DNA from 3 places in the Bradyrhizobium sp. 191 genome. Region 3 is predicted to be linked to each of the others. Evidence: riboswitches for the same ligand, from Rfam matches in the RefSeq annotation. Region 3 holds a riboswitch; each other region holds the start of a gene.
The links. A riboswitch is a leader RNA that binds a small molecule or an ion and turns the genes downstream of it on or off. The one in region 3 is predicted to bind cobalamin.
Positions count from the first base shown of each region.

Region 1 (3,273 bases), 1.4 Mb from region 3:
AGAACTTCAGGACAGGTTGGAACGGTTCGAGACGCTCACCGCCGAATGCGAGCTGATCGCCAAGCTCGCCACCGACGGCACCAAGCGCGAGTTCTATCTGAGGCTCGGGGAACAGTATCGCCAGCTGGCGGTGGATATTCGGCAGGCGATCGCGACCACGGCTGCGGCCTGAGGCCGGCTGAAATCCGTTCTTAACATTTAGCGCGCATTCTCGCAGCACGCGGGCATCGCTGATCGGCGATGGCTCGTGGTGGGAAGGCCGGGGTTCGCTGCAATGCAGCGCACCTCGCGAGTATCATCGTGCTGTGCCTGACAGGGCAAGTCCCATGCGCCTCGTTGCCGTGATCATATTCGCGCTCATGACGGCGGCCTGCGACCAGGAGCGGGACATCACCGGCTCGACGACGTCGAGCTGTCCGATACGAAACTACAGCTACAATCCACGCGACCTGAACCAGTGCGTCAACGCCTGCAGATCGTGCGATCGCGGCACCACGGTCACCTGCACGACATCCTGCACCCTCAAGGGGGCTCGCTGAGCGGATTGCCTTCTGCCTTGCGCGGCGTCGCAACCGCGCGATCCCCGGCCCCCATCGTCCCCGCCGTTTTGATCTGATAGGCTCGATCGGAGCAGGGGGACATCGTATGAGATTCGCAAGCTTTGAAATCGACAACGCCGGAGGTCTCGTGGGAACGGCGAGCAACGCGCAGGCTCCCGCGTCCGTGGCGTCGACGGTGCCGAGGCACCGGAACGATTCACATAGGTAGTCATTGGAAGCAGTGGGCAGGACGCGGAGTCCGATGGAATGGGTATGCTCGATCCCGGCCGGTTCCTGGTATCGTGCTCGCATTGCGATGCCTGGCCGATGGCCGCCAACGTGAAACGTTCAAGCTGGTCGGCATCCCCGCATGAGGTCCGTTTCGTCTGCACGCGCTGCCGGCGCGAAGAGACCGCGATCGTCTCGGCGTCCGGCGAACTGACGCCGATCAAGCGCCTCGACGCTCCGCCGCGGGATGTCGCTGTCGCCTGGGCTCAGGCCCAGCGCCCGCGGGGGCGAACGTAGGCGGCGCAGGGCATTGCTCGATTCGTTGTGGAGCCGGCCGATCGCGTCTGCGCCAAGATGCCAGCGGTCGATTGACTCCCGGCCTGGACGCCCCGTAGATTGGCCGCCGACGGTTCTCCTTATGGAGATCAAAAGGGAACGTGGTGCGAGATGTCCCAAGGTCGGGATCTTCTCAATGCCATGGCTGCCCCCGCAACTGTAAGCGGTGAATCTCTCGTCCTATGCCACTGGGAATCTCGGTCCTGGGAAGGCGACGCAGAGGTAACGACCCGCGAGCCAGGAGACCTGCCGTCAGCCGTGGTCACACGCGAAGATGTCGGTCGGGGAGTACAGACATTAGCTTTGCCGGAGCCATCGATCGCTCCGCCGTAAAGCCTCGTTCGCTGTGACGTGCCACTGACGTCATGCCGAGGTTACAATTGTGTCCCGTATTGTCACTGCCGCCGGGCGCCGCTGCGCCGGCATCGTTGCGGCCGTTTCGCTGTATTCGCTCGATCACTCCATCGTCCACGCCCAGCAGTCCGTCGCCGAGCAGCTGCCACCGGTCGAGGTGACCAGATCCGACGATCAGAACCGTACCCGTGCCAGGGCGATCGGCGAGGGCGAGGCGGGGCGGCGCCGAGCGGCGCCGGACGGGGCGCCGAATGGGACCGGCTCGTCCGGCTCGGGCAACGAGGCCGCCGCCGGCAATGGCGGGATCGTCGGCGCCGCCACGACCGTCATTACGGCCACGGACATCGCTCATGCACCGTCGCAGACGCTGGCCGAGATCATCGCGGCGCAGGTGCCGGGTGCCCAGATCACGACGTTCTATGGCGGCCAGATCGGTGCCAGGACCAGTGTCGACCTGCGCGGCTTCGGTGCCTTCGCCACGGCCAACACGCTGGTGCTGGTCAACGGACGGCGGTTGAACGACATCGATATGGCGCAGGTGGACCTCTCCACCATCCCGCTCAATGCCATCGAGCGCATCGAGATCACGCGCGGCAATTCCGGTGCGGTACTGTATGGTGACAATGCGGTCGGCGGCGTCATCAACATCGTCACCAAGAACGGCGTCGGCGGCCCGCCCGTGACGGCGCGCATCGAGGCCGGTTTCGGCTCGTTCAATACCAGGCTCGGCAACGTCTCGGCCGCGATCAATTCCGGTCCGTGGTCGACCTCGTTCTACGGCAATGCCGTCAGGACCGACGGCTATCGCGACAACAATCGCTATTCCCAGGAGAACGGCGTCGGCAATCTGAACTACACGACGCCGGGCCTGACCGCCTTCCTGACCGTCACCGGTGACAATCAGGAGCTGCGACTGCCGGGTGGCCGCACCGTCGATCCCTCCCTCGGCGTCGACGAGCTCGCGACCAGCCGGCGAGGGACCAGCACGCCCTTCAACTACGCCAATCAGCAGGGTTTTGGCGCGACCGCGGGCTTCACGAAAACTCTTGTCAACGGCGTCGATCTCATCGTCGACGGCGGCGTGCGCGACAAGAAGCAGCAGAGCGCGTTCTTCTCGAGCCCGGCGCCGGTCCCGGCTTTATTCACGTCGACCTATGTCGATGCTGACCTTACGACATGGTCGATCACGCCGCGGCTCAGCGTGAAGAGCCTTCTGCTCGGAATGCCCTCGCAAGTGCTGACCGGCGTCGACTACTACGATGCGACCTTTCAGCAGAACCGCGGCGCCGGCCAGGGTCTCGCTCCCTGGCACAATTACGATCTCAGGCAGCGGACGGTTGCGGGCTATGTCCAGCACACGCTCGGCGTCGCACCGGCGACCGATATCTCCTACGGCGCCCGGGTGCAGAACACCAATCTCTCGGCACGTGACAATTTCGACCCGGCGGCTCCGTTCAACGCCGATATCGGCGCGCTTCCACTCGGGAGCGACGAGACGCAATATGCGCTGCATCTCGGTGCGGAGCATCGCCTCAACGACACCGTCGCGCTGTTCGGCCGGGTTGCGCGCGCCTTCCGTACGCCTGACGTCGACGAGCGGGTGTCGTCAGGCCCTTCGTTCGACCCGTTCTTCAATCCGCTCCCACAGACGTTCCAGCTCAAGACCCAGACCTCGCAGGACATCGAGGGCGGGCTGCGCATCAGAGGAGGCGGACTGCAGATGCAGAGCAGCCTCTATCTGATGGACCTCGCCAACGAGATCCATTTCAATCCCATCCTGTTCTACAACACCAATCTGGATCCGACCCGCCGCTAC
Region 1 is NZ_CP064692.1:64,366-67,638, forward strand. Features, by position in the region: gene IVB23_RS00290 (hypothetical protein) at 1-172, shown strand, start outside; gene IVB23_RS00295 (hypothetical protein) at 327-539, shown strand; gene IVB23_RS00300 (hypothetical protein) at 807-1,064, shown strand; cobalamin riboswitch at 1,158-1,372, shown strand; gene IVB23_RS00305 (TonB-dependent receptor) at 1,486-3,273, shown strand, end outside.
Region 1: another riboswitch for cobalamin. It lies ahead of IVB23_RS00305 (TonB-dependent receptor); the one in region 3 lies ahead of IVB23_RS06920 (TonB-dependent receptor).

Region 2 (3,273 bases), 2.0 Mb from region 3:
AGATGTCGAGCTTGAGGAGGCCGCCGACCGCATGGGGCGCATCGAGGTCGATCAACATCGTTATGAGCTTAAGGCGTCGATCGACGGCGAGAAGCCCTCGAAGGGCTCTGTCAAAGGACACCGTCAAATTTGTCTCGAATAAGGACAAAGCCGCCTCGATGCTCCAGTCGCCGCGTTGAGGCTTATCGTCGCTGGCTGACGAGCCGAGGCGAGGTGGACGGGCGTCGAATATCGCAAGATCGATTTGCAGGATGTCTAAAGCTACGTCACGGCCGAAGCCGAAGAGACGGTCTCCTGGCGCGACGAGATCGGTCCGGAGATCCTGAAGACGTGCGAGAAGCTCGGCATCCGCTTGGCCGTGGTCACCGTGCACGAGTGATGGAGTCTAGGGTTATAGCACAATCCCGCCGCCCGCGCTCTCGCCGCTTACTCCAGTTTCGCAAGTCAGCGTGCATCCTGAGGTCCGGAACTGTTCCTGCGATGTCGCGCAGTCCAACGTCCAGGCTGCACTACTCGTCAAGCGACGGACACAACGAAGGCGCACGCCAAAGTCGCTCAGCAGTGAGTGCCTGGCCAGGAGATCATCTTGACCAACGCCACGGAGGCGATCGAGCTCGCGGTTCGTCGCCGGGTCAGCCGAACACAGGCAGTCCGACCTGATCATCCGTTCGATCCCTGGAGCAATCCGGCCTTGGCAATTCCTAAGCAGGCTCATCGCGCTGTGATCAAACGGATGCCGGCGAGGATGATCGCAACTTCCTCACAGGCGAGTTCGAGAAACTGAAAAGATCAGGCTTTGTCGCGATCATGCAGATGTCGAAAGCGCCCAGCGCGTTCGTTCTGCTCGCGTTAGCCCATCCGATTACGCGAACAGGGTGTTGAGCGGACGCATTCACAAGTCGGAGCCTCCACAGATTCACGCGTTTTCACCAGGCCGGGAGTAAGACCGTTGAAGCCTACCTGGTACAGCTCGCAGTCGCTTGGGCAATATCGCAGCGACAGCTAGTAGGTTGACCGATCGATCCTCGTGCGCATAATGTCAGCCGTCGTGGTCTCCGGATTTCGTTTGATCCGGAGCTAAGAGAGAAGCCGGTGCAATGCCGGCGCTGCCCCCGCAACTGTAAGCGGCGAGCCGCTGTCCAACGAAGTCACTGAAGCCATGCGGCTTCGGGAAGGCCGGATAGCAGCGACGACCCGCGAGCCAGGAGACCTGCCTCGACAATATATCGTCCACGGGCGGGGTGTCCCGGTGTGCGCCAAGCAGCTGTCGCTCACACGATATTCGCTGCATGCGTCCGCCATGGCCTTTGCCCCAATTATGGGGTCTGAGCTATGTCTATTCTTTCGCTTCCCGTTGCCACACTGGGGACGTCACGCATCGGCCCACGACGCGAACTCAAATTCGCGCTCGAGAGCTACTGGGCGGGAAACTCCAGCGAAGCCGAGCTCCTCGAGGCGGGGAGTGGACTTCGTGCCGCTAATTGGGCACGGCAGAAATCCTGCGGTGCGACCGTCATTCCTTCGAATGACTTCTCGTTTTACGACCATGTGCTCGATACCAGCGTAATGGTCGGCGCCATTCCCGACGTCTACAGCTGGACCGAAAGTCCTGTGTCGCTCAAGACCTACTTCACCATGGCGCGTGGCGCTCAGGACGGTGATCACGCTCAGCATGGGCCTGGCGTAGCCGCACAGGAAATGACGAAGTGGTTCGATACCAACTACCACTACATGGTGCCGGAATTTCAGCAGGATCAGATCTTTAAGTATTCCTCTCGAAAGCCGATCGAGGAATATGAGGAGGCAAAAAGCCTCGGCTACCAAACGCGCCCCGTCCTAGTTGGCCCAGTCACTTTCCTGAAGCTCGGCAAAAGCGCAAATCCCGCATTCAATCCGCTGTCGCTGCTTGATAGGCTCCTCCCAGTCTATGTCGATGTTCTCCGCGAACTAGCCTCGCGCGGTGCTGAATGGGTTCAGCTCGACGAGCCATGCCTAGTGATGGACGTCGACGAAGCATCGCGGGCGGCTGTCCGCCGGGCCTATGCTCATTTCGCAAAGGTTGTGCCGGCCCTTAAAATCATGCTGGCCACATATTTCGGGGCTATCGGCGACAATCTTGAAACAACCTTAGCCTTGCCCGTTGCCGGGCTTCATGTCGATCTGGTTCGGGCACCTGACCAGTTGGACGCAATTGTCGCCACAACCCGTAGAGATCTCGTGGTCTCGCTAGGCGTCGTTGATGGTCGCAACGTGTGGCGCTCCAATCTTCCGGCGCTGCTCGACCAGCTTGCTCCTATGGTCCAAAAATTGGGCAGGGACCGTGTTCAGATTGCTCCTTCCTGCTCGCTGCTTCATGTTCCGATCGACATTGAGCTAGAGACCGATCTCGATCCCAATCTGAAGACGTGGCTGGCGTTCTCAGTTCAGAAGATCAAGGAACTTTCGATATTGGGCAAAGCGCTGGCCGGCCATGCTGCCGAGGTGGCCGATGAACTTGCGCTTTCGGAGGAGGCAGCCGTCACCCGCGAAACATCGCCCGAGATCCACAATGCGAATGTCGCCGGACGAATCGCCGCGATCGACGATAGCATGCGTCGCCGTCGCAGTGCGTTCACCCAGCGTGCCGACGTCCAGCGCGTCGCGTTCGCATTGCCGATGTTTCCAACGACAACCATCGGATCCTTCCCGCAAACGGCCCACGTCCGGAATGCGCGTGCGGCTCATGCGCGGGGAACGCTGAATGACACGCAGTACGAGGAGCTTCTGAAAGCGGAGACAGCCCGTACCGTGCAGTGGCAGGAAGATATCGGCCTGGACGTGCTCGTACACGGTGAGTTCGAGCGCAATGACATGGTTCAATACTTTGCCGAGCAGCTGTTGGGCTTCGCTTTCACCAAGCACGGCTGGGTTCAGTCTTATGGCTCGCGGTACGTTCGTCCGCCTATCCTGTTCGGAGATGTCTCCCGGCCGAAGTCCATGACCGTTGAATGGTGGCGCTATGCGCAGTCTCTGACCAAAAAACCCGTCAAGGCTATGCTGACCGGACCGGTGACGATCCTGAACTGGTCGTTTGTCCGTGACGACATCTCGCGGCGCGAGACATGCCGACAGATCGCTCTCGCGATCCGAGATGAGGTCATCGACCTTGAGGCGGCTGGAGCGACCATGATCCAGATCGACGAGGCTGCGTTGCGGGAGGGATTGCCGCTACGCAAATCGCAGTGGAAGAACTATCTCGATTGGGCAGTGGACAGCTTCCGCGTTTGCTCCTCC
Region 2 is NZ_CP064692.1:3,463,575-3,466,847, reverse strand. Features, by position in the region: gene IVB23_RS16050 (hypothetical protein) at 1-373, opposite strand, end outside; gene IVB23_RS16045 (hypothetical protein) at 587-784, shown strand; cobalamin riboswitch at 1,033-1,233, shown strand; gene metE (5-methyltetrahydropteroyltriglutamate--homocysteine S-methyltransferase) at 1,333-3,273, shown strand, end outside.
Region 2: another riboswitch for cobalamin. It lies ahead of metE (5-methyltetrahydropteroyltriglutamate--homocysteine S-methyltransferase); the one in region 3 lies ahead of IVB23_RS06920 (TonB-dependent receptor).

Region 3 (3,273 bases):
CCAGCCGGTTGTCGAAGCCTGCGATATTCGCGTCCCAGGTCAGGTCGGTGATGTTGCCGACCAGGCGCTGGCTATGCGCGACATAGAAGCGCTCGCGATCGACCAGGTTCGTGGTGGAGTTGAACGCCTCGATCTCGTTGTTGAACCAGCTCCGTTCTGCACCGTAGCCATAGGCCTGGCTCTTCAGCGACAGGTCAGGCGCCAATTTCAGCTCGAAGCCGCCGCGCAGCCACACTTCCTGGGCGACATTCCGGTTATCGAGAACATTGTAATTGGTGTTGAAGGTGCGGTCGTCGATGGTGACGGCACCGAGATTCGTCCCGTTGTAGTTCGAGACGTAGTTGCCGGAGACGATCCCCGTCGTTGCATGCGAGCCGCTGAAGGCGACCGGCACCAGCGGTGCGCCCCAATAGGCCTTGGAGCGATCCTCGCGGTACTCGATAGCGCCCCAGATCTTGAGACTATCGGAGATGCGGTAGTCGAGCTGGCCGGACGTGTCGAACATCTTGACGTTGGTGTCGTCGGCAAAGCCGTTGAGCGTGGAACGGCTGATGTCGAAGCGATAGTCGAGGCCCTGCACATTGGTGCTGCCGCCCGAGCCGTAATGGGCGCGGAATGAGTTGAGCGAGTCCCAGGAAAACTCGGCTTCGTTCCGGATCAGCCCGATGTGCGGCTGCTTGGTGACGAAGTTGATGGCGCCGCCGGCGGCGCCCTCGCCTGACATCACCGAGGCCGGGCCTTTGACGAACTCCACGGCCTCGAGATTGGCGGTGTCGGTGATCCGCGAGGTCATGTTCTGCGGGCCGATCTTGATGCCGTTGTAGAGCGTATTGATCTGGCTGTTGGTGAAGCCGCGCATGGAGAAGGCCGCGGGCTCGGCCGGATTGTCGCCGGAGGTGACGCCGACAGCACCCTGCGCCACCTCTGAGACCGTTCGATAGCCCTGCTCGCGAATGGTCTGGGCGGAGATCACCTCGACCGTCGCCGGCGTCTCACGTACGGTCAGGCCGAGCCGCGAGGCGCTTTCGGCGACCACATTGCTGTTGAGCGGCGTCTCTGGTGTCGCGGCCGGTGCGCTGGGCTTGGGCGGAGCCGATGCGGTCGCTGGCCGGCGCGCAGTTGCACGGCGCGCGCGTTGCGCTTCACGGTTGGCCGGCTTGGCTTGCCTGCCGGTTTCAGCAGGCGAGACCTCGACCGGCGGCAGGGGTTCGCGGACCTGCTGCGCCAGGGCGGCAGGCCTATCGGCGATGACAAACGACGTAAACGCAGCGGAGGCGAGCAGGAAGCGGCTCCGCCGTAAGATACAGATGGAAGACACGATACGAAACCTCGGTATGACGTCAGTGGCACGTCACAGCGAACGAGGTTTCATCCGTTGGCCTTTCGGACCGTCCGATGAAGCCGAATGTCTGTACTCCCCGACCGACATCTTCGCGTGTGACCACGGCTGACGGCAGGTCTCCTGGCTCGCGGGTCGTGACCGCTTCGTCGCCTTCCCGGGACCGAGGACCCAGTGGCTTGTGACGAAGGATTCACCGCTTACAGTTGCGGGGGCAGCCGCGGCATTGGGGACAAGTTTCCCCGCACCGCATTCCCTTTTCATTCCCTCTCGGGGAAACCGTCGCGATCATCTAGGATTACCATCATGACAGAGTCAATGCGCCAGTTGCGGCGTTGTGGCCACAGCGACCAACTTTCCTGGAGGCGAGCATGGAAGGCGAGACCTTCCTCTGGCTGATACGGCATGCGACCGTCGAAGGCGTGGCGGGGACGATCCATGCTGCTGATGCGCGGGCGGATCTCGGCGATCACGCAGCGTTGGTGGCTCTGCGGCAGCATTTGCCGCCGGATGCCACCAGCTATGCCAGCCCGTCGCGGCGTACGGTCGAGACCGCGCGCGCACTGCGGCTCGAACCGGAATTGGTCAGCGAATTCCGCGAGCAGGATTTCGGCGACTGGACCGGCCGTCGGCATGACGAGCTCGCCGCGGCCGGTGGCGAGACTTACGCGCAGTTCTGGCACGATCCGGCGCACGAACGGCCGCCGAACGGCGAAAGCTTTGCGGATCAGGTCGCCCGCGTCCGGCTGGGTCTGTCGCGGATCGGGGCGGGATCGGCAACGCTCGTCGTGCATTCCGGCACCATCCGCGCCGCGCTCTGCATCGCACTGGACCTGACGCCGCGGGCCGCCTTGCGCTTCGTGATCGATCCGCTGTCGCTGACCCGGATCGACCGGCTCACGGCGGGCTGGCGCGTCGTCTCCGTCAACCAGCGCGTGGCCTGAGCCGCATCAGGCCGGGCGATCCGGCACGTTGGCCTGCGCGAACGTCGCCATGCCGTTGTGAAGCGCGCAGCCCGCGCGGACCAGCGGCAGCGCGATGGCCGCCCCGGATCCCTCGCCGAGCCTGAGATCGAGGCTGATCAGCGGCTGAACGTTGAGCGCGCGCAGCACCAGCCGATGCCCCTGCTCCGCCGATTGATGCGAGGCGAGCTGGAACGGCTGGCAGGACGGATTGAGACGCGCCGCCGCCAGAGCCGCGACGGACACGATGAAGCCGTCGATCAACACCGGAATGCGGGCTTGCGCGGCCGCAATGATCGCGCCCGAGATCGCCGCGATCTCGAGGCCGCCGACGGCGCACAGGATCTTCTCGACCGACGCTCCGGCGACGCCGTGGCGGGCGATCGCCGCATCGATCACCCGTGCCTTGTGCGCGCGGCCGGCCGCATCGACGCCGGTGCCGCTGCCCGCGATCTCCCCGGCGCTCACACCAAGCAGGCTCGCCGCGATCGCCGCTGAGGTCGTGGTGTTGCCGATGCCCATCTCGCCGAGGATCAGGAGATCTGGCCGACCGGCGTCGGCGCGCACCACCGCGCGCCGGCCGGCCTCGAAGGCAAAGGCGAGGTCCGTGGGCGTGAGCGCAGCCTCGAGGCTGAAGTCGCGCGTGCCGCTGCGCGGCTTGTCGGTCACGATTCCCGCCATCTGCTCCCGGGCCAGCGTGCCGGCGTCGACCACCTCCAGGCTCGAACCCAGTTCACGCGCCAGCACCGAGATCGCTGCGCCGCCGGAGGCAAAATTCGCCATCATCGCGATCGTCACGGCTTGCGGATAGGCCGACACGCCCTGCGCGACGATGCCGTGATCGCCGGCGAAGATGATGATCGGCACCCGCGAGGCGCGCGGCTCTTCGGTCGCCTGCAAGCCCGCAAGCTCGATCGCGAGCTGCTCGAGCCGGCCGAGCGCGCCGGTCGGCTTGGTCAGTTGCGCCTGCCG
Region 3 is NZ_CP064692.1:1,493,410-1,496,682, forward strand. Features, by position in the region: gene IVB23_RS06920 (TonB-dependent receptor) at 1-1,318, opposite strand, end outside; cobalamin riboswitch at 1,435-1,638, opposite strand; gene IVB23_RS06925 (histidine phosphatase family protein) at 1,711-2,283, shown strand; gene cobT (nicotinate-nucleotide--dimethylbenzimidazole phosphoribosyltransferase) at 2,290-3,273, opposite strand, start outside.